3 regions of the Peribacillus sp. 05N428 genome follow, and region 1 is predicted to be linked to each of the others. Evidence: riboswitches for the same ligand, from Rfam matches in the RefSeq annotation. Region 1 holds a riboswitch; each other region holds the start of a gene.
The links. Region 1 has a riboswitch for cobalamin ahead of metE (5-methyltetrahydropteroyltriglutamate--homocysteine S-methyltransferase). Riboswitches for the same ligand answer to the same signal wherever they lie in the genome.
Positions count from the first base shown of each region.

Region 2: linked by a shared signal. The riboswitch ahead of AC1DIV_RS00835 ((2Fe-2S) ferredoxin domain-containing protein) and the one ahead of metE (5-methyltetrahydropteroyltriglutamate--homocysteine S-methyltransferase) in region 1 are both predicted to bind cobalamin.
Region 3: linked by a shared signal. The riboswitch ahead of AC1DIV_RS13770 (ribonucleoside-diphosphate reductase subunit alpha) and the one ahead of metE (5-methyltetrahydropteroyltriglutamate--homocysteine S-methyltransferase) in region 1 are both predicted to bind cobalamin.

Region 1 is NZ_JBFTMS010000015.1:109,504-117,189, forward strand. It holds gene AC1DIV_RS15655 (ABC transporter permease) at 1-694, shown strand, start outside; gene AC1DIV_RS15660 (acyl-CoA thioesterase) at 736-1,212, opposite strand; gene metE (5-methyltetrahydropteroyltriglutamate--homocysteine S-methyltransferase) at 1,205-3,514, opposite strand; cobalamin riboswitch at 3,661-3,852, opposite strand; gene AC1DIV_RS15670 (potassium channel family protein) at 4,090-4,509, shown strand; gene bcp (thioredoxin-dependent thiol peroxidase) at 4,572-5,042, shown strand; gene AC1DIV_RS15680 (aminopeptidase) at 5,054-6,163, shown strand; gene AC1DIV_RS15685 (D-2-hydroxyacid dehydrogenase) at 6,312-7,256, shown strand; gene perR (peroxide-responsive transcriptional repressor PerR) at 7,412-7,686, shown strand, end outside.
Region 2 is NZ_JBFTMS010000001.1:189,341-197,026, reverse strand. It holds gene AC1DIV_RS00855 (precorrin-8X methylmutase) at 1-601, opposite strand, end outside; gene cobK (precorrin-6A reductase) at 614-1,384, opposite strand; gene AC1DIV_RS00845 (sirohydrochlorin chelatase) at 1,381-2,295, opposite strand; gene cobJ (precorrin-3B C(17)-methyltransferase) at 2,314-3,951, opposite strand; gene AC1DIV_RS00835 ((2Fe-2S) ferredoxin domain-containing protein) at 3,966-4,334, opposite strand; cobalamin riboswitch at 4,486-4,675, opposite strand; cobalamin riboswitch at 4,877-5,072, shown strand; gene AC1DIV_RS00830 (hypothetical protein) at 5,056-5,184, shown strand; gene AC1DIV_RS00825 (energy-coupling factor ABC transporter permease) at 5,248-5,991, shown strand; gene AC1DIV_RS00820 (energy-coupling factor ABC transporter substrate-binding protein) at 5,993-6,304, shown strand; gene cbiQ (cobalt ECF transporter T component CbiQ) at 6,291-7,067, shown strand; gene AC1DIV_RS00810 (energy-coupling factor ABC transporter ATP-binding protein) at 7,086-7,686, shown strand, end outside.
Region 3 is NZ_JBFTMS010000012.1:107,312-114,997, forward strand. It holds gene AC1DIV_RS13755 (SulP family inorganic anion transporter) at 1-1,322, shown strand, start outside; gene AC1DIV_RS13760 (hypothetical protein) at 1,408-1,554, shown strand; gene AC1DIV_RS13765 (manganese-dependent inorganic pyrophosphatase) at 1,654-2,583, opposite strand; cobalamin riboswitch at 2,876-3,056, shown strand; gene AC1DIV_RS13770 (ribonucleoside-diphosphate reductase subunit alpha) at 3,195-5,492, shown strand; gene AC1DIV_RS13775 (ribonucleotide-diphosphate reductase subunit beta) at 5,538-6,590, shown strand; gene AC1DIV_RS13780 (flavodoxin domain-containing protein) at 6,562-6,999, shown strand; gene AC1DIV_RS13785 (hypothetical protein) at 7,120-7,287, shown strand; gene AC1DIV_RS13790 (cold-shock protein) at 7,329-7,526, opposite strand.

The sequences.
Region 1 (7,686 bases):
TGACCTGCTCAATCAGGTCGTGAATCTGGTATTTATCTTAGTCGTTTTTGGACATACCCAATTTTTAAGCGGCTGGAGCCGTGAAGAAATCATATTCATTTATGGGTTTTTCCTTATCCCATTCGCCCTTTTTTCAGCCTTTTTCAACATCTGGGACTTTAATGACCGCTATATCGTCAAAGGTGAAATGGACCGGATATTAACAAGACCGATCCATAGCCTGTTTCAAGTCATTTTAGAAAGAATCGAGCTTGAAGCGTTATTTGGTGTTGTGACCGGTTTGATCATCATATTCTATTCGGGGATTTCATTGGATTTGCAGCTTGTGTGGTATGACCCGATTCTTTTCATCATTTTTGCAATAGGCGGGGCCCTTGCCTATGCAGCCATATTCGTTGCGATAGCAAGCATTGGGTTCTGGTCGGATGCGAAAACATCCATCATGCCAATGATGTACAATATCGGGAACTACGGGCGCTATCCTGTTGATATTTATAATAAGGTCATTCGTTTTGTCCTTACATGGGTGTTGCCATTCGCGTTTGTCGGTGTCTATCCGGCATCTTATTTCCTAAGAAAAGAAGAGTGGTATGTTTATGCATTTGCCACACCTGTAATTGGGGTTGCCTTTTTCGTGATATCCGTTTTCATATGGAATCAGGGAGTGAAGAGGTACCGCGGGGCAGGGAACTGAAAGAACCCCTTCAACAGCATTCATGTTGAAGGGGTTTTTGTTTAGTTCCGTTTTTTCTTTCTTTCGATATATCTAGCTTTGGTTTGAACATATTGCTGTTTTTTCTCTTCCGTTTCCGGAATGACCTGAGGGACGTTTGTCGGCTTACCGTCTTCATCAATGGCCAGCATCGTTAAAAAAGCGCGTGCCGTTAGCTGTTTTTCACCTGTTAATAGGTTCTCACGTTCCACTTTCACGAATACCTCCATTGATGTGCGATGAGCACAGGTGACATAAGCTTCAAGGTTGATCGCGTCCCCTGTTTTGATGGGGGCCAAAAAATCAAAAGAGTCGCTTGAAGCAGTCACAACGGGTTTTCGACAATGGCGCATAGCGGAAATGCAAGCTATTTTATCAACATAGGCCATTACTTTTCCGCCAAAGATGGTATTATGATGATTTGTATCCGGTGGAAAAACAAGGTCGGTTAAAAAAGTCCGTGACTGCTGTGTTGGATGGGCAACGTTCTCCTCAATCATTTGCCTGTTGGTTTACTAAAAGGTTTTCACGGACGATTTTTGCTGCTTCGACCATGTTTTTCAGGGAAGCGACGGTTTCCGGGATACCCCTTGTTTTCAGGCCGCAGTCGGGATTGATCCAAAACTGGTCTTTATCCAATACCTTTATGCCCCGTTCAATCATATCGACCATTTCTTCCACTGCCGGCACACGCGGGCTGTGAATATCATACACCCCCAGGCCAATGCCTTTTTCATATGTTTTTTCCTCGAATGCGGAAGCGAGCTCCCCATGACTGCGGGATGTTTCGATGGAAATTACATCGGCATCGAGGGAGGAGATGACGTCCATGAAACTGTTGAAGTCGCAATAGCACATATGCGTGTGAATTTGGGTTGTATCCTCCACGCTTGATGTGGATATCAAGAATGAATTCACTGCCCAGTTCAAATACTCGTCGCGATCGCTTTTTTTCAATGGCAGACCTTCTCTAAGTGCAGGTTCATCAACCTGAATCATTTTAATTCCAGCAGATTCCAAGGCAATGATTTCTTTTTCCAAAGCGAGCGCCAGCTGATAGCAAACATTCTCCCTGGAAATATCATCACGGACAAATGACCAGTTCAAAATCGTAACAGGACCTGTCAGCATTCCCTTCACCGTCTTCTTTGTCAGTGATTGTGCGTATACACTTTCCTTGACTGTCATCGGTTCGATGAAATGGATGTCGCCGTAGATGACTGGAGGTTTCACACAGCGGGATCCATAGGATTGTACCCAACCCTTTTCTAAAAAGACGAATCCGCCTAATTTATGGCCGAAGTATTCAACCATATCCGTCCGTTCGATTTCCCCGTGAACGAGAACATCCAAACCGATTTCTTCTTGGATTTCGATCCACCTGACGATTTCTTCGTTAACGTATGTTTCATATTGCTGGGCTGTCCATTCTCCTCTATTGAATTTCCCGCGTGCTTGTTTAACTTCAAATGTCTGCGGAAAGCTGCCGATCGTAGTCGAAGGGAGAAAAGGCAATTTGAAAAATTCCTGTTGTTTTTGGTAACGGTCCTTAAATGGAAGCTGACGGCCGGCGGTCCTGGTTTTAACCTTTTCGACATTGGATTGTACAGACCCGTGATTTCGGACATTTGAATTGGCTAACGTTTGAATCGTAAATTTATTGGCATCGACTTTTTCGGCGATTGCTTCAATGCCTTGATTATTCCCTTTGACCAAAAATGTGATTTCCTCAAGTTTCTCATCAGCGAAAGCAAGGGCCTCTTTCACTTCTTTTGAAAGGGCGGTTTCATTACGAACGGTCACCGGGACATGAAGCAGGGAACAAGAGGGCTGTAGCCAGATTTGGTCCTCGGCTACCTGTTTCTTAAGTGTCTCGATCAATTCGATTTTTTGGGATAAATCAGATAGCCAAATGTTTTTTCCGTCAATCACACCCGCTGCAAGCACTTTGTCCTTCGGGAAACCGAATGCCTCAAGGTTACTTAAATTCCTCCCTTTATCATGTACAAAATCAAGACCGATCCCTTGGACTTGTAATTCGATGACTTCTTGGTAATGTTCCACCGCATCAAAGTATGTTTGTAGCATGATGTTCAGGTTTGGTGCTGCTTCATTCAGTTTTTCATAGAGGTAAGTAACGGTTTGCATATCATCCTTGGAAATGGATGAAACAAGGGAAGGTTCGTCCATTTGAACCCACTTCACGCCTTCTTGCTCCAATTCCCGCAGGATTTGCGTGTATAGGGGAAGCAGGCTCAGGATGATGCCAGGGATTTCTTGTTTATTGAAGCCTTTTGAAAGGGAGAGGAAAGTATAAGGTCCGATCAAAACGGGCTTTGTTTCGATCCCTAGCTTTTCCTTGGCTTCCCGATATGCTGTAAGTGGTTTATTTTCCGTTAAAGTAAGCTGTGCCAGTTTTAATTCAGGGACAATATAGTGATAGTTCGTATTGAACCATTTCGTCATTTCGGAAGCGACTTCATCATTGTTTCCGCGGGCCATTGAATAATAAACGGAAAGGGGGACGCTTCCGCCTTCATATGCTGAATAACGTTCAGGAACAAGACCGAACATGACGGACATATCGAGCATTTGATCATAAAAAGTGAAGTCGTTGACAGGGATGATATCAATGCCTCGTTGCTTCTGTTTTTGTAAGTTGCCTAAACGGATGGCATTTAGTTGTGACGTAAATTCCGCTTCATCGATTTTACCGGACCAGTAAGCTTCCAATGTACGTTTCCATTCACGATCTTCCCCGATTCGAGGGTAACCCAAACTGCTGCTTTTCAAAATTCCCATCCTCCTACATTCATTTGTTCGAACAATAAAAAAAGCATTCCTAACCGTCAAAAAAGAAAGTTAGAAATGCTTAAAATAAAGAGGCATGCATAATGCCCCTTACAATTATAAGGTCCCTAACACCTCCCTATCTCCCGTAGGTTAAAACAGTGTTGTCGAGATAGGCAGGTCTCCTGACTTAGGGAATATCATTAGCGGCTGGCCTTCCCGATCCGTTGATCAGTGGCATATTGATTGACGCTAACATTCCCATTACAGTGGCGGGACCGTGCCGGAATTACACCGGACTTCCCTTTTAATCCTAATGAAAATTAGGAACCTATTTCCACATATGAAATTTTGCAAAACCTGCCTTGTTAATTGTTTGCAGATCAAATATTTATAAAATAAAAATTATTATAAAAATTTAGACAATCTTAACATATCCGACCAAAAGGGTCAACATGGAAAAAAGATTCGGAAAAGTTTCCGTTTAATGAGTTTGTCGGTGATAAGGCTGATTCCTAAAAAAGAATATATTGTTTGGACAGGGAGTATGTATAGAGGGAGTGGCGTTTTGAAATGGGGCGTGGGGGATGACTTTCTACATCTTGATTGCAGGAATCATTTTTTGCATGGTGATGAGCATTCGTACGTTATTTCTTGTTGAGTCGGGAGGAAAGAAGTTTTCTCTTGAGGATATGCTGTGGCTTGGCAATTTATATGCGACGATATTAGTTGGATTTGCACTGATATATTTATTATACGAGCTTCAGAATCATTCGGTGATTCTTGATATGGGCAATCGGTTGGATGGGACTTTCTATGAACAATTGAAGACTTCTTTTTATTTTAGTGCGATGACGATGTTTTCTGTAGGGTATGGAGATATAGCCCCGATTGGCATGGGCAGGATGATAGCTACCATTCAGGCTTTCATTGGGTATACACTGCCGGCAGCGTTCGTGATTCGTACGGTGATCGATCTGGAGCAGAAAGATAGGAAGGATAAATGAAAGTTGTGTTTCTTTCGATTATTGGGTACTCTTACCATAATGAAAGAAATGGAGGGTTCAATATGACTGTTAAAATTGGAGAAAAAGCACCTGATTTCAAACTCCCTGCAAACAATGGTGAAATGGTTTCCCTATCGGATTTTAAGGGGAAAAACATTGTTTTATATTTTTACCCAAAAGACATGACGCCAGGTTGCACGACGGAGGCCTGTGATTTCCGGGACCATAATGAGCAATTCGAGGAATTGAACGCGGTAATCCTTGGTATCAGCCCAGATCCAGCGGCACGTCATGAAAAATTCATCGAAAAACATGGATTGCCTTTTCTGCTGCTGGCTGACGAAAACCATGAAGCGGCTGAATCATTTGATGTTTGGCAATTGAAAAAGAACTTCGGCAAGGAGTATATGGGCATTGAACGTTCAACTTTCCTGATTGATAAGGCAGGAAATATAGTCAAAGAATGGCGTAAAGTAAAGGTTAAAGGCCACGTCGAAGAAGCGCTTGAAACTCTTCGCGAACTCGAAAAATAAGGGATAGGCAGATGAAGGATGAGAGGATAACGAAGCTTGCAGCCAGGCTGATTCATCATTCGATACAATTACAGCCAAAAGAGAGAATCCTCATACGGGGGCATATCAACACGAAACCATTATTGAAAGAGTTGATTGATGAAATATACAGAGTGGGTGCTTATCCATATGTGGAACTCGAGGACGATGAGATAAGCCGCCACCTGTTACTAGGGAATGTGAAGGAGCAGCTTGACACAGCTTCACAATGGGCCTTGAAGAAATATACGGATATCGATGCGGTCATCATCATCACTGGGGAAGAAAACAATGCGGAAATGACTGATGTTCCCATCGAGAGGCACCGTCTTCAAGGGGAGGCCATGAATTCCCCTACACTTTTTTATGTAAACAACCGACGTTGGGTCTTACTTAATTACCCCACCAAGGCATCAGCGCAAAAAGCCGGCATGACCTTCAATAGGTACGAAGACTTTCTTTTGAACGTATGCACAATGGATTACGGGAAAATGGAGGCGGCTTTGAAGCCGTTAAAACAATTGATGCAACGTACTGACAAAGTCAGGATCGTTTCACCAAGGACAGATTTGACCTTTTCCATCAAAGGCATGCCGGCCGTCATATGTGCCGGAAAAAAGAATTTACCGGATGGGGAAGTATTTACGGCACCCATAAAAGATAGTCTCAATGGAAGGATATCCTTCAACACACCCACAACCTATGAAGGAATCACCTTTAGTGACATAGAATTAAACTTCAAAAAGGGGAAAATCATTAAAGCGACTTCCAATCGTGACCCTGAAATGAACCAAATCCTGAATATTGATGAAGGGTCCCGGTTTATAGGGGAGTTCGCTATTGGAATCAATCCATACATATTGGAACCTATGGACGATATTTTGTTCGATGAGAAAATAAGCGGGAGTCTGCATTTGGCTCTCGGGCTTGCCTATGATGAAGCGGATAATGGAAACCGGTCATCGATACATTGGGATATGGTCTTGATCCAGCGTCCGGAATATGGGGGCGGTGACATCTATTTCGACGACGTCCTGATCAGAAGGGATGGCTTTTTTGTTTTGCCGGAATTACATGCATTAAACCCAAATTCTTTAAAATAAAGCCTTTTTTAATAAGGGTAAGGCTTTTGTCCAACTCAAAAAGGGGACACCCGAATATGCTTTATTAAGGGAATACCTCCTCAGAGAAAGTTGCGCGGGACACATAGAGCCCGTGTTTTTTTATGTTAATTAAAAGGGAGAGATAAACATGTTAGTACTTTCGACTGTCATTCCGAATGAAGGTATCCAAACGAAAATGATGAATGCTTTTCCTGATTTGAACTTCATTTATCAAAAAGGATGGAAGGATGGGCCGCTTCGTGAAGCGGAAATCTTAATTACATATGGTGAAGATTTAACTGAAGAAATCATTGGGAAAGCAGCGAACTTGAAATGGATCATGGTCATGAGTGCAGGGATGGAACTAATGCCATTTAAAGCCATCGAGGAACGAGGCATTATGGTGACCAACGCTAGAGGCATTCATAAAATCCCGATGGCCGAGTATACGATAGGGATGCTTTTGCAATATGAAAAGAAATTGAAGCTGCTTATGAAGAATGAAAAGGAAGAATTATGGGATAGAAAGATTGAAGTCGGGGAATTGAATGGCAAGACTATGCTCGTAATGGGTGTGGGTGCAATTGGAGGGGAAGTGGCTCGACTTGGGAAAGCCTTTGGGATGAAGACGATAGGAATGAACCGGAGCGGGAAACCGGTGGAATCCATCGATCACCTTTATGACCTGGAGCATTTATTGGAAGCCATACCGGGAGCCGATTATATTGTATCCGTCCTGCCAAGTACGGATGAAACGAAGGGCCTTCTGCAAAAAGAACACTTCAAAGCCATGAAAGAATCTGCAGTATTCGTGAATATTGGCCGCGGCGACCTGATTAACGATGAAGTGCTGATCGAAGCCCTGGATGCCGGGGAATTGTCTCATGCCATCTTGGATGTATTTGATCCGGAACCCTTAGGAAAAGGGCATCCGTTTTGGAGGATGGAGAATGTTACAGTCACACCGCATCTCTCAAGTAAAAGCGGAGAATATTTACCAAGAACCTTTGCTATATTCGAAAAAAATATGCTTGAATACCTGAGAGCTGGAAAAGACTTCACCAACGTAATCGACTTATCTAGGGGATACTAAACCCAATGCAAAAATGGGAAAGAATCAAAGTCTTCATGAATAAACTAAAAAAAATGGTTAAGCCATTGAATTATTGACAAATTCAACGTATAAAAGGTACACTATTTATAAACATTACAATTTAAGAATGCATACTTAATGAGAAAAAGAGGTGGATGACGGTGTCTGAAGTTCAGTTAAAAGAAGCGTTGGATTCCTTAAAAGATACCGGTGTAAGAATAACTCCTCAACGCCATGCGATACTTGAGTATTTGATAAGCTGCATGTCCCACCCTACCGCTGATGATATATATAAAGCGCTGGAAGGCAAGTTTCCGAATATGAGTGTGGCAACGGTTTATAACAACCTGCGTGTGTTCCGTGAGGTAGGTTTGGTTAAAGAACTTACGTATGGTGATTCTTCGGCAAGGTTTGATTTTGTGACGACGAA
Region 2 (7,686 bases), on a different contig from region 1:
CAGTACTTCCACCTTTTCGGCCAATATTCGTAATGAATGGAACTTCTGTGATCTTAGCGAGTTCCTCTTTCGATTCTGCTGCAGAAACAAACCCAACAGGCATTCCAATGATTAAGTCCGGTTTTGCAATCCCTTCTTTAATAAGGCGAATGAGCTCAAGTAAAGCGGTAGGTGCATTGCCAATGGCATAAATGCCCCCTTCATTTTCCTTTACGGCTTTTTGCATCGAAATGATTGCCCTTGTCGTATTCAAACGTTTTGCTTCGACCATCACATCCGGATCTGAAATATAGCAATGAACGTCCCCGCCGTGTTTTTGAAATCTTTTTTTGCCTGTACCGCTCTCGATCATTTGCACATCAGCAATGACATGCCTTCCTTTGCGAATGGCTTCCACACCAGCTTGAATGGCATTTGGATGGATGATGACACTTCTTCCCAATTCAAAATCCGCTGAAGCATGAATGACCCTGCGGACAATCTTCCATTCATCTTCAGAAAAATCATGATTGCCCATTTCTTCAGCAATGATTGAAAAGCTATAATCATATATTTTGTCAGGGTCTACCGTTAGTGGTTTAAAATCTGTTTTAAAATCCATCTTGCATTCCTCCTATTTTTCAATTAGCTGTTTATTCAACTCGGCAATGACATGATCAAAACTGGAATGAACATTTTGATAGTCAACATCCGGTCGTGATATCATGATCGTCTCTATTCCACATTCCAACGCGGCTTCCAATTTCTCATCAACCGCACCGACCTTGCCACTTTCTTTCGTTATCATCAATGTGACCCCATACTGTTCATATAGAGCTTTATTTAATTCTTTGGAAAATGGCCCTTGAATCGCAACGATATTTTTTTGTTCAATGCCCAACTGCGCACATTTTTCCATATTGTCCATTCGTGGCAGCATTCTCGCTATGACTCTGGTATTCTCGAGCCCCACCAATTCTTTTGCAAACACGGCTAGGGTTTTACTTCCGGTCGTGAGCATGATGACTCCCCGTTTTTCTGCGGCAAGCTTGGCAGCTTCCTCATAATCACGGACAACTATCAATTTATCATTCTGAAACCGTTGACTTTCACGCTCATAACGAATATAAGGAACATTTGCTGCCTTTGCTCCAATAAGGGCGTTTTTGGATGCTTCTTCGGCAAATGGGTGACTTGCATCGACTACAGCCTGAAAACCTTTTGCAGAGATTAAAGATGTCATATCTTCTGCAGATAATCGGCCAATCCGGGTGGATATCCCTGCATCCTGCAAACTCTTGGCCGCCGATTCGGTTACAACAGTTGCCAAAACCTTGAACCCAACCTGCTGCATCTCAATCGCTAATTCCCTTGCATCACTTGTACCCGCCAAGAACAAAATCATTTTGATGTCCCCACCGCTTGCCCATCATGATCGTGGTGATGATCATGGTCGTGATGGTGTTCATGGTCGTGGTCGTGATCGTGATGGTGATGATGGTGAGCATGTCCATGTTCCTCGACATGTTTACGATAGTTTTCCAAATCACGCGCCCCGCTTGATTTGCCTTCACTGGCTTCAATTACTCGTTCTTGCAGAATGTTCTGTAAGGTTGGATGATATCCAAAATACTTTGCCAATATGAATTCTCGATCATGATATTGCTCTTGATAGCCTTTCAGCATATCCTCCATTCTTTCCATCAACACCCCAGTGAAGAGGAAATATGGCAGCATCACTATTTTTTTTGCCCCTAAGCGGATGCATCGTTCAATACCTTCATCAACGTGAGGGTCCGTTACACCCATGAAGGCTGTTTCGACCCATTTAACGTTTAATTTTTCCCATAATAATCGTGAAATTTTATATATATCACTATTTGCATCAGCATCACTGCCGCCTCGGCCAATTAGCAATATCGCTGTCTCAGAATGTTCAGAGGTCGTATCGAATCCCGCTTCCTCAAGACGGTCTGTCAGGATCGTCAATACATCATGGTGGACCCCGATCGTTTGGCCATATGTGAATTTCACTTCTGGATACTTGGTTTTCCCATCCTCTATTTCAGCTGGGATATGTAATTTCGAATGTCCTGCATGCAACAAAATGATCGGTATGACGATAACTTCAGTAGCCCCTCGTTCTACACAATTATCAATTCCTTTGGATATATTCGGTGCCGCAAATTCCAAGAAGCACGTTTCCACTAGGAAACGCCCGTCCATTGCCGGAATCATATTTTCAATAAAATGACGGACTTCTTCATTTCCCGAAGCCAACCGGCTTCCGTGTCCTACGAACAAAACTGCTTTCATTTACTTTCCCCCTCTTGATTAGTCTTCACAAGGCGCAGGCTCTATGTTTATTTTGGGAGCGATGTCCTGATAAGAAAAATTCTGTATCTTTTTCGAACGTTTGAAGTATTTAAAAAGCCGCTCATTTGGATGGGCATTTTGCTTATACTCGCCGACAATGTCCGTGATCAGTTCTACAAGCTGTTCCGGTTCAATGCCTTCCGCTACCGGCTGACCCGGATGGGCTGTTCTTCCAACCGGTTTAGCTCCAAGAAATAAGTCGAACTTCCCTTTTCGGAAGACAATCCCGATATCATCCATCACAGCACTATAACAAGCCATCCCACACCCATTAAAACCGATGTTCAGTTCCTTGGGCATGCTCATTCCGCCAAGCACCCGGTGTATTTCATCTGCATAAGGAATGGATTCCGCTTTTTCACCATCACAGAAATCACAGGCTTTTAATGTCAGTACATCTCCAATTGGCGACAAAAGAAAGTTTGCTGATTGCAATTTCCCCGTAATGACTTCCGGATCCGTTGTCGGAATCTTTAAGACAATTTTATGATTTGGCGTGTATTCCATCGTTCCCTTTTCCCCGACAACTTCCGCAAGTGTCATCATTTGTTTGGGAGTGAATTGTTTATTCGCCACACCTGGACTAACGGCAAGTTCGAACACCGACTCCATTTTTTGCTGAACAACCGGCTTAATGGATTGCTGAACGGCTTGACCCTTGACTCTGGACAGAGCTTCCATTGCCATTTCAAAGGAAGCTTGCTTCTTTTCAGGTGCTTTTGTAAGTAAGCCAACTCCTCCAGCGGACTCGGGTAAGGCTTCTTGATCTAATGCCCACGGTTCCGCTTCTTTTTGCAGTCGCTGATGCGGCTTCAAAGTTTGCTTTTCCGAATTCAACGTATATTTTCTTTGATAGCCTCTCGGTGTGATGATTTTGTCGTCATATAAAAAGGTGGATGAATTACCGATAATGACGGTGGTCAACATTCCAATATCGTGATTCAACATATCCTTCAAATTGGTAATGACAATATCCTGCCTATCGCGATAAGCACTTTTCACCAACCCGACAGGTGTATCCGGCGAGCGGTAGCGAAGGAGAATTTTCTGTGTTTCAACAATTTGCCGGGTCCGCCTGCCGCTGCGCGGATTATACAGTGCAATGACAAAGTCTGCCATTGCAGCTGCTTCAACCCTTTTAGCGATCAGTTCCCAAGGAGTTAAATGATCACTGAGGCTGATCGTACACGAATCGTGCATGACGGGCGCCCCAAGTAAAGACGCACATGAGTTGATTGCTGAGATGCCAGGAATGACTTCTATGCCCACTCCAGTTTCTTCTTTCCAGCCTTTTTCAATCAATACTTCATAAACCAACCCTGCCATCCCGTAAACTCCGGCATCCCCACTGGAAATCACCGCCACTTTCTTTCCCAGCTCCGCTTGTTTCACTGCTTCCTGTGCACGTGATACCTCTTCGGTCATCCCCGTACTAATGATCGTTTGATCTGTTAGCAGTCCCTGAATGAGTTCAACATAAGTTTTATAACCAATGATGTAGTCACTTTCTTGAAGGGCTTCGACGGCACGTTTGGTAATGTGTTCAAAATTCCCGGGCCCAAAGCCCACGACGAATAATTTACCGTTTGTACTCATTAAGACATCTCCTTTTACGCTTTGTTCTTTGAAATACCCGTATGAGCAGGAAAATCTGGATTAGGGGTCATTTCCCCGTCTTTGTATTGATAGATCATCTGTGGAACAAACTCACCATCATCGATATTACTGACGATCTGCCGACCGAAATCAGGCGTTTCCACTCGATACCAGTTTCCTTGGGGATAGGCAATCACTACGCAGGCATCCTTACATCTCCCGTTACAGCGTGTCCTCGTTGTATGGATTTTCAGATCCAGTCCTTTTGAAGCAATTTCATCGCGAATCGCTTGGGTTACTTCTTCCCCGCCCTTTTTCATGCAGCTGCTCCCATTACAAATCAACAGATGCGTATTTGTACCCGTCAAGTTCCAAGTAGTCATTTTCTTCCTCCTGAGTTCAGGGAAAAGGCAAAATAAAAAACCTTAACATAAGAGTCAAGGTTTAAAAAAACTATATGAATGAGGAGCCAAAGGCAAGCTTGCCAAACCCTCCCAAAATCGTCATAGTCCTTCTACCTTTCCCTCCGAAAAGTATCATGCAATTTTAAAAGCAGGTTTCCTGGCTTACGCTTCATTTTACTTTGTCCCTTCCCGGCATCATGCCAGTGGCTATCGACAATTTCATCAGCGTTTACAGTAGCGGGGGCTGCATCGGATTTTCACCGATTTCCCTATTATCCCTTGCTTATTCACACAAGGGCACTTTTAAAATGAAATATTTGGTTTTATTATACATTTCCAACTAACTTAATCTATCATATAACAACTTTGTCAAAATTCAATAGTTTATTCCGACTGTTTAGAAAAGTTTAAACGTGTAAAACCAGTTACAATCCTTTCCTCGCAACAAACTTCGACCAAAAAAAAAAGATAGTGTAGCTGGAATTATTTCTTTATGGTACACTATACGAGAATTTTCTAAATAATTACATAAGTTTCATGGTGTTGAATTTCTCGGAATTCAGCTTAAAAGGGAAGCCGGTGAAAATCCGGAGCGGTCCCGCCACTGTAAAGGGAAGTTCCATTACTTTAACTTTAATCCACTGTCAAATGAGATGGGAAGGATGTAATGGGATGATGAACCAAAGCCAGGAGACCTGCCATGAAGCGTGAAACTGTTTCAGCCTACGAGGATGGGCGTGCGGATCAGGCAGAATGGCCCAAGGTTGGTTCATGCTGCAAAATTCCTGTTCATTACGCACTTCTTTCCTTTGAGAGAAGTGCTTTTTAGTTTGGGCGCCGCTTTTCTTCTCAAGATTGATCAGAACAATTAAAAGTGTTGAAAGGAGAAAGAATGAAAAGAACCAATTGGAAAATTATTTATTTTGTCATTTTACTGCTTTTTGTCCCGAAACGGGCATTGGCCATGCATATCATGGAGGGCTTTTTACCCATAGAATGGGCTATATTCTGGTGGGCCGTGTCGCTTCCATTTTTAATCTTGGGGTACCGGTCCATTAGGTCCAAAGTAAGGGAAAACCCAGAAACAAAAATGATACTAGGCCTATCGGGCGCATTTGTATTTATATTATCGGCCCTAAAGATTCCTTCCGTTACGGGAAGTTCTTCGCACCCTACCGGAGTTGGTTTAGGTTCCATACTATTCGGACCATTGGCCATGAGTGTCGTCGGCTCCATCGTTCTGTTATTTCAAGCTGTTTTACTGGCACACGGAGGATTGACAACATTAGGGGCCAATGCATTCTCCATGGCCGTTTGCGGACCGTTCATTGCTTACTTTGTCTTCAAGGGCGCAACTAAATTGGGGTGGTCTTTTTCACTTGCCGTATTCTTGGCAGCTGCTTTTGGGGATTTGGGCACCTATGTAGTAACTTCCGTTCAACTTGCTCTTGCTTTCCCTTCCGAGGTTGGAGGATTCATGGCCTCTTTCAGTAAATTTGCAGGGATTTTTGCCCTGACCCAAATTCCCTTAGCGATCAGTGAGGGGTTATTGACAGTCGTCGTGATGAATTTCTTGAAAAAATACAATCTAGGCGAATTGAAATTGCTGCGAGTTTTATCTAAGGAGGCCCGTTAATATGAAAAAAAGTTTACTGCTGCTTTTCCTGGTCGTCATTCTTGCTACCATACCGTTGATCACCCAACAAGGAACGGAATTTGGCGGTGCCGATGGCGAAGCTGAGGAAGCCATCACTAAGATCCATCCGGAATACAAGCCATGGTTCAACAGTATTTGGGAGCCGCCAGGTGCAGAAACCGAAAGCTTATTATTTGCGCTTCAAGCTGCAATCGGAGCCGGTTTCATTGGATACTTTATTGGTGTGATGAGACAAAGGAATAAGCAAACCAAACAAGAATTGGCCGAAAAATCGAAGCATGTTACTCATTGATAAATATGCCTATTTCAATGGGCTAAAGGATGTACATCCGTTGGAAAAGATGGTTTTTGCACTCTCCCTTTTGCTGTTTTCGTTAACGGTAAGGGATATGGCCGTTTCGCTCATCACTTTTACGGTGATGAGCGCTTTAATCATTTTCGCGGCAAAAATCCCGCTTTCTTATTATCTTAAATTACTCCTATTACCAGGATTTTTTATACTATCAGGAACCATTACCATCCTTTTTTCTTTCACTAGTAAATTCACTTCGATTTCGAATATATGGTGGTCCTGGAAGATCGGGAATTGGCAAATATTCATCAGCGATGACAGCTTTGGTACGGTGGCCAATTTGATCACTGTCGTATTCTGCAGCATCAGCTGTTTATATTTCCTTACCTTAACTACACCCATTACCGTCATCCTATCCGTGCTGCGAAAACTTAAAGTGCCTTCGTTATTGGTCGATTTAATAGAATTGACCTATCGATTCATCTTTATTTTTTTAGATACGGCTCTGGCCATTCACCAATCACAAGCTTCACGGCTGGGGTATGGTTCATTTAGGAAAGGCATTCGATCTCTCGGATTACTAATTTCATCATTATTTTTAGGAGTATTGCAGCGCTCTGGACAGTTGACGATGGCCATGAACGCAAGAGGCTATCAGGAGAACCTTTCCTATATCGAGGATACTTACACCTATTCCTCACGCAATTGGCTGATCGCGATTGTCATACTAGGAAGCTTAATCCTTATTAATGGATATTTGTAAATTGGAGGCAACCCAACAATGGACGAGCATATTTTTCATATAGAAGGCCTCACCCATCAATTCGCAGATGGAACCTTCGCTTTAAAAGGACTTTCGCTAACGATCCAACAAGGTAAAAAAATTGCATTATTAGGAAATAATGGTGCTGGCAAATCGACTTTATTCCTCCATTTAAATGGTCTATTACAACCTACTGCAGGAAAGATCAGATTTAAGGGCAAGAAAATAAAATATGACCGGAAAGCATTATTATCATTACGAAAGCAAGTCGGTATCGTTTTTCAAGATCCCGACTCTCAGCTCTTTTCCGCTAATGTACAACAGGATATATCGTTTGGACCAATGAATTTAGGATGGGATAGAATTGCAGTCCAGGAGAAAGTAAATTGGGCAATGGCTGAAACGGAAGTAACCGAACTAAAAGATAGACCTACCCATTTTTTGAGCCTTGGGCAAAAAAAACGGGTCGCCATCGCAGGGGTACTTGCCATGGAACCCGATGTCTGGCTCCTGGACGAGCCTACCGCTGGATTGGATCCTTATTTCTCAAGACAGATCATGAATCTGCTGGACAGTATTCACCACCCTGACAAAACGATAATCCTCTCAACTCATGATG
Region 3 (7,686 bases), on a different contig from region 1:
GTCTATATGCCTCATTCTGCATTGCCATCGTCATCTCCTTTGTCGGCGGAAGGCCGGGAATGATATCGGCTGCCACTGGCGCAATGGCACTCGTCATGGTCGACCTTGTTAAAGATCATGGCTTGAACTATTTACTTGCTGCAACCATATTGACTGGTTTGCTGCAAATTTTACTAGGGGTTTTAAAAATCGGGAAATTAATGAAGTTCATTCCGAAGCCGGTCATGACTGGTTTTGTGAATTCTTTAGCTATCTTGATTTTCACGGCACAGCTCACCCATTTCGTGGGCGAAACATGGATCATGTATGTCATGACAGCCGTTTCATTAGCTATCATTTATCTTTTTCCGCTGATCACGAAAGTCATACCTTCACCCCTTGTCGCCATCATATTCATGACGATCGTTGCGGTTACCATGGGGGCTACGGTGCGGACGGTTGGGGATATGGGGCAATTGACCGAAGCGCTTCCGATGTTCATGCTTCCAGGCATCCCTTTGACCTTCGAAACTTTGGCGATCATTTTCCCTTATTCCATTGCCCTTGCGTTTGTTGGACTGCTTGAATCGTTATTGACGGCTCAAATTGTCGATGAGATGACTGACACGGACAGTAATAAAAATAAGGAAGCAAAAGGCCAGGGGATTTCGAATATCATCGCCGGATGTTTTGGCGGCATGGCAGGATGTGCGATGATCGGCCAATCCGGTATCAACATTAAATCTGGTGGAAGGGGCCGGCTCTCGACATTTGTAGCGGGCGCATTCCTTATGGTATTAATCGTGGTATTGAATGATGTCCTTATCAAAATACCGATGGCTGCACTTGTCGCAGTCATGATCATGGTTTCAATCGGGACATTTGACTGGTCTTCCCTAAAGAGGCTCACTAGAGCTCCTAAGTCGGATGCAGCCGTGATGATCGTGACGGTCCTCATTGTCCTTTATACACATGACTTATCAAAAGGGGTATTTGCCGGAGTGCTATTGAGCATGATTTTCTTCTCGGCTAAAATTTCTAAAGTGGCAGTAGAGAAAACGGCAGACATCCAGGCTAAGAAAATCACTTATCGTATCAGCGGACAAATATTTTTCGCTTCTGTCCAGGACTTTATTTCAAAGTTCGACTTCAAGGAAAAAGCCGATGCAATCGTCATCGACTTCTCCCATTCCAAAATCTGGGATGATTCCGCAGTCGGTGCTGTCGATACGGTTATTCTTAAATATCAGCTCTTGGGAATACCTGTCCAAGTCCAAGGACTCGATGAAGAAAGTTCGACATTGCTTGAAAAACTCGCCACCTCAGAAAGTAAAATATCTTAAAGAAGTAAAATTCTGCTGAATAGAAACTTTTCAAACCGACAAAATAGATAACATGAATCATTTCCTTTTGAAAGGAGCGAAAAGCATGACACCAGAACAGGATTATACGGCAGCAAATCTGTCACCGGATTTATTGAATGAACTGAAAATCTTTGAAAGCAAACTTGGCGAGGAAGCCAATAAAGAATTGATTGTCATCGCCTATGAAAAAGAAAAGGAATCTTTAAATTAAGAAAAAAGACTCAAACACCCTTAATGGGATGGTTGAGTCTTTTTTTGAATGTACAGAAAAAGGGTGCCCATGTTTTTAATGAGCAACCCTTTTCCTGTATTATTTGCTGAATACGTCGGTTAAGACCGGCACGATTTGTTTTTTACGCGATACAACGCCTTCCAACACGGCGATGTTATTGTTTAATGAAACGTCATATGCCTTTTCAACTGCATATGACGCTTTACCAAGGGCCAAGGCAACGGAATCATTAGTCAGGATATCCGTTACGACGAATAGGAACAAGTCCAATTCCTTCACTGCGATGACCGCTTCAATCGCTGCTTCCAATTCAGCTTGCTTAGCAAGGACTTCGTTCGGATCAACAGCATTGACCTGTGCTATTTCCACTTTAGCCATTCCCATGGAGAATTCCTTTGCATCAAGAGTGATGAGCTGGGCAATCGTTTTGTCGCTTAAGTCAGCACCCGCTTTCAACATTTCCAAGCCATATTTTTCAGCGTCGACTCCTGCAATGGCAGCCAGTTCCATTGCTGCCGCAACGTCTTGCCCCGTGCAAGTCGGGGATTTGAACAATAAAGAATCGGAAATGATGGCAGATAGCATAAGACCTGCGATTGCTTTAGGGACTTCAATGCCGTTTTCTTTATAAATTTTATTTAAGATGGTTGCCGTACAGCCAACTGGTTCCGCACGGTAATATAATGGATCGCTTGTTTCAAAGTTAGCGATACGGTGATGGTCGATAACTTCCAACACACGGACTTGGTCAATATCTTCAGCACTTTGCTGGCGTTCGTTATGATCGACCAGGATTACGCCATCAGCTTCCCCTGCAACTTTTTCCACAAGACGGGGAGCATCGAATTTGAATTGGTCCAATGCATATTGAGTTTCACCATTCACTACACCCAGACGAACTGGTTCAGCGTTGATACCTAACTGCTTTTTCAGATCTGCATAAGCGATTGCTGAACAGATTGTGTCTGTATCCGGGTTTTTATGTCCAAAAACTAATACTTTTTCCAAGATTTTATCCCCTTTTTCATAAAAATTTTTCCGCGAATCCCCTCATTGCAATAAGGGAGAGCCACCTTTACTAGACACTTTATTTTAACACAAAATCCCGTAAAATCAGCGCTTGATTTATCCATTCCCCCATAAAATCTTTCATTCCCCTACCCTCTTCCATCACTTTGTCAATAGATAAGGGTTGGTTTTTTTCAAATATATTAGTTGAATTATCATCGTATATGGCTTACGATAATATAAGCAGAAATACTAGATATTGATTACATAAACAATTCCAATAACTATATATAGAATTTTTATAATCCAAGGTGCCAGTGATGGCTGAAAAGGGAATCCGGTGTAAACCCGGAACTGTCCCCGCAACTGTAAATGTGACGAAATGAGAAAACCACTGTATAGCTCTCTATACGGGAAGGACTCAAAGTAGGATGATCATGAGTCAGGAGACCTGCCTTGAATTTTTCACGTTTCTTATTCTTCGGGGATTGAGATGATGAAACGATAGTATAACGGCTATTTTTTCATGGCTCTTTTATTCTATCGTTTGATCCGCTCAATTCTTTGGGCGGTTTTTTTATTTTAGCGGAAGTTAACAAGGAGGATTATTAATGACTCAAACATATAACTCTACCATAAGTGAAAATGACACAGAAGCGAAATCCATCCAGCTTGAGACGTTATCGAAGGAATTCGAAGGCCGTCTCGATATGGAAAAGTTCAAAAGGCGTTTTACAAAATGGCTTGATCGCAAAAGTGACTCAACCGAAGAACAGGCATCAAAAAAACTGATTCAGCTCGCTCTTGAAGGCGTGGATATCGATGCACCGGATTGGACTTTCGTTGCTGCAGCAGAACTGTTGAATACAATGTATAGGGATGCACAAGCCAATCGAGGATATGAAGGCAAGAGTTATGGCCCATTCTATGAGCTGATCACAGAACTCTCCCAGCTATCGGAAGGTCAGCGTTATCCCATTTATAAACCAGAACTGCTATCTTCATATACAAAAGCGGAAATTGAGGAATTGGGATCGGTGATCGACCCGGAAAAAGATAAATTATTCTCTTACATAGGCATCTACTTATTGAATGACCGCTATCTGGCCCGCCCAAAAAAGGACAAGGTCTTCGAACTGCCGCAAGAACGTTTCATGATCATCGCGATGGAAATCATGCGAATGGAAAAAAAGGAGCACCGCCTGCAACTGATAAAAGAAGCATACTGGGCCATGTCCAACCTTTATATGACCGTTGCGACTCCTACACTCTCCAATGCAGGTAAAACACATGGACAGTTAAGCTCCTGCTTTATCGACGCAATTGAAGATTCCATTGACGGAATCTACCTATCAAACTACGATGCCGCAAAAGTATCTAAATTCGGCGGCGGTGTCGGTCTTTACGTCGGTAAGGTTCGCTCGCTTGGTTCCGATATCCGCGGTTTCTCTGGAAACAGTTCAGGCACGACGCCCTGGATTCGACTATTCAACCAGACAGCTGTTAGTGTCGATCAATTGGGTCAACGTAAAGGTGCCATCGCGATTTACTTGGATGCCTGGCATAAAGATATCATGAGCTTCCTCGATTTGAAGACTCAAAACGGGGATGACAGATTAAAAGCACATGATATTTTTACAGGTGTATGCATACCGGATTTATTCATGGAGGCTGTACGCGACAGAAAAGAATGGTATCTTTTCGATCCGCATACCGTTAAGCAAACCCTTGGATTTTCACTTGAAGATCTTTATGACGAAAAGAAAGGCGAAGGAAGCTTCAGGAATCATTATGCACTTGCTGTCGAGGCCGCAGAAAATGGCACGCTTCCAAACTATAGCTTTGAGAAAATCAATGCGATGGACATCATGAAAAGCATCATGATTTCTCAATTAGAAGAAGGCGTACCGTATATGTTCTACCGCGATGAAGTGAATCGGAAGAATCCGAATAAACATAAAGGTATGATTTATTGTTCTAACCTTTGCACGGAGATTGCCCAAAACCTAAGCCCTTCGACGATCACGGATGAATATGAAACAGAAGATGGAGATGTTGTTGTGGTTCGTAAAAGCGGCGATTTCGTTGTCTGCAACCTTTCATCCATTAACTTGCCCCGAGCGGTGGGCAGCGATGTTCTGGAAAGATTGATTCCCATTCAGATCCGTATGCTGGACAATGTCATTGATGTGAATAATCTTCCTGTCAAACAAGCATCCATCTCGAACAAACGGTACCGTGCGATTGGTTTAGGAACGTTTGGATGGCATCATTTACTTGCCACACAGAATATTTATTGGGAATCCGATGAGGCTGTTCGCTATGCAGATGCTTTATACGAAAAGATCGCTTACTTAACTATCAAGGCATCCAACGAATTGGCCAAGGAAAAAGGATCTTACCCATATTTTGAAGGTTCTGATTGGCATACAGGGGACTATTTCGAACTGCGTGACTATACAGATCAAAAATGGCTGGATTTAAAAGCAGACGTGCAGGAGCACGGAACCCGTAATGGCTATTTAATGGCGATTGCCCCCAATTCATCGACAGCCAAAATCGGTAATTCCACGGATGGAATCGATCCTTTGTATGAAATTGAATTTTACGAAGAAAAGAAAAACTTCAAATTCAAGGTGACCGCACCAGGCTTGACGCCAAATACGTATGAATATTATAAAAAGACGCGCTTCAATTTGGATCAACTGGAAAGCATCAGGCAAAATGCAGCCCGCCAACGCCATATTGACCAAGCAATCAGCTTTAATCTGTATGTACACAATACAATCAAAGCGAAGGTCCTTTTGGATATCCATTTAACGGCATGGGAAAGCGGGTTGAAATCAACGTATTATGTTCGTTCGACGTCTTCCGAATATGACAATGCCTGCGAAAGCTGTTCAAGTTAACGTCAATCATGACCCAGTAATCTATTCTTAAAGGAGTTTTCACGAATGACCAATCATATAAAAAAAATTCGGATGCTCGAACCGACGCATCCAACAAAGGCAACCGGTGTTTTCAAAGGAGAAGCTTCAGGCTTCCTCCTTTGGAACGATATACAGTATGAAAAATTCTATGATACCTATACACAGCTCATCAATAACTTTTGGAAGCCTTCGAGCGTGAACATGATTCAGGATAAAAAGCAGTGGGGCGAATTGGATGAAGATATCCAGGACGCTTTTCTCGATATCCTTACGATGATTGCTGGAATGGACAGTCTTCAAACACCCACTTTAGTAGAGATCCTTCGGTACATCAAAGATCCGGCGGCAAAAGCTATCCTGGCCAACATGGCCCAGCAGGAATCGATCCATAATGAGTCTTATTCCTATATCCTTGCTTCCTTGATTCCGGTAGGCAAGCAAAAACAGCTTTTCGACCGCATTAAAGAACATCCTGAAGTGATTAAGCGTAACCAACCGATCGTTGATGCTTATCAAACGTTCGTGGACGATCCCAGCCCTCAGCATTTATTCGAGGCACTGATCCATTCAACGAACCTTGAAGGGATTTATTTCTATCTGGCTTTCGCTTTTTATTATAATTTAGGACGCCAAAATCTAATGACCGGTTCCGCTACGATGATATCCTATATTCATCGCGATGAAATGGTCCATTTCGATTTCATTGGCATGCTCGTTCAAATCTTGATGTATGAATATCCTGAGTTAAATAATGAAGAAAACACGAAGTTCATCTATACAACGATTGAAAAAGCAGTCGAACTCGAAAAGGAATGGTCTGAATATATGCTCGAAGATATCCAAACGAAAGCCGATCTCGATTTGGAAGAATTCAATGAGTACATCGAATATATCGCCAACAAACGGTTACGTATGCTAGGCCTTGAAAATTTGTATAAAGAGTATGGCGAGAACCCGATGCCATGGATCAAAACGTTCGATGATGAATCCATCGGCCTTACCAAAACCGATTTCTTCGAACAGAAGTCAAGGACTTACAGTCAAGTAAATGCCAGCAATGGGTTCGATGAGCTGTAAGATTGCCATTGTCTATCATTCTGCCGGCGGCAATACAAAAGCGCTTGCTGAAGCCCTCGCTGCCCTTTTACCTGAGGCTTTCCTATATCGAATGAATGAATTCGATTTACGTACATTGCCGGATTACGATGCATTGATCGTCGGCACCTATACATGGGGCAATGGGGAGCTTCCCGCTAAATCAGCTGCCTTTTATAAAGAACTGGAACAGTTGCCTATTGCTCGCCTGAAAACGGGAGTCTTCGGCACTGGCGAAACCAACTATAATCATTTTTGTGGGGCGGTCGATGATTTCCGGGACATGTTATTTGCCAAGAGCCAGTTATTGGTGACATTGAAGATAGAACAGATGTATCAAGAATCAGACCTGCACAGACTTCAAAAGTTCGCCTCGCTATTCCAGAACTGACTGAAAGGGGATATGCGTTTTCGCATATCCCCTTTCAGTGTTTTTTTTAAAACTCGGCTCCCTCAATCATAGCAACGGTAAGCATGAAGTATAATGGAAGAAAAAAGGAGATGATATCCAATGATTGAGATTGCAACCCAGTTCCTGCCTATTCTTTTTATGCTAGTGCTTGTCGCTTTCGTTATATTCATCGTCTTTTTCCTGTCAGGGCATTTTAATCGTACTAAACGGATCGAAGAAAAATTGGACAAAGCATTAAGGGAAATCGCCGAAAAAAAAGAAAAATAAAAAGACTCCAATATCGGAGTCTTTTTTTTATATGCGTTCAATTATTTTTGAACGTTAGCAGCTTGTGGTCCACGAGCGCCTTGCTCGATTTCGAAAGAAACTTCTTGGCCTTCTTCAAGCGTTTTGAAGCCTTCACCTTGGATAGCTGAGAAATGTACGAATACATCGTCTTGGCCTTCAACTTCGATGAAACCGAAACCTTTTTCTGCGTTAAACCATTTTACTTTACCTTGTACCATGATAGTTCCTCCTGTGTTTGGAAAAATCCATTTTATTACTATTTTTGGTTCTGGATAATGTTTCAAGAGGAATCCTATTACAGTAAATCCTTCTATCAAACTTTTCCGAACAAAAATAATTACTCATATTATATCATGGAAAATCCTAAAAAAACAAGAT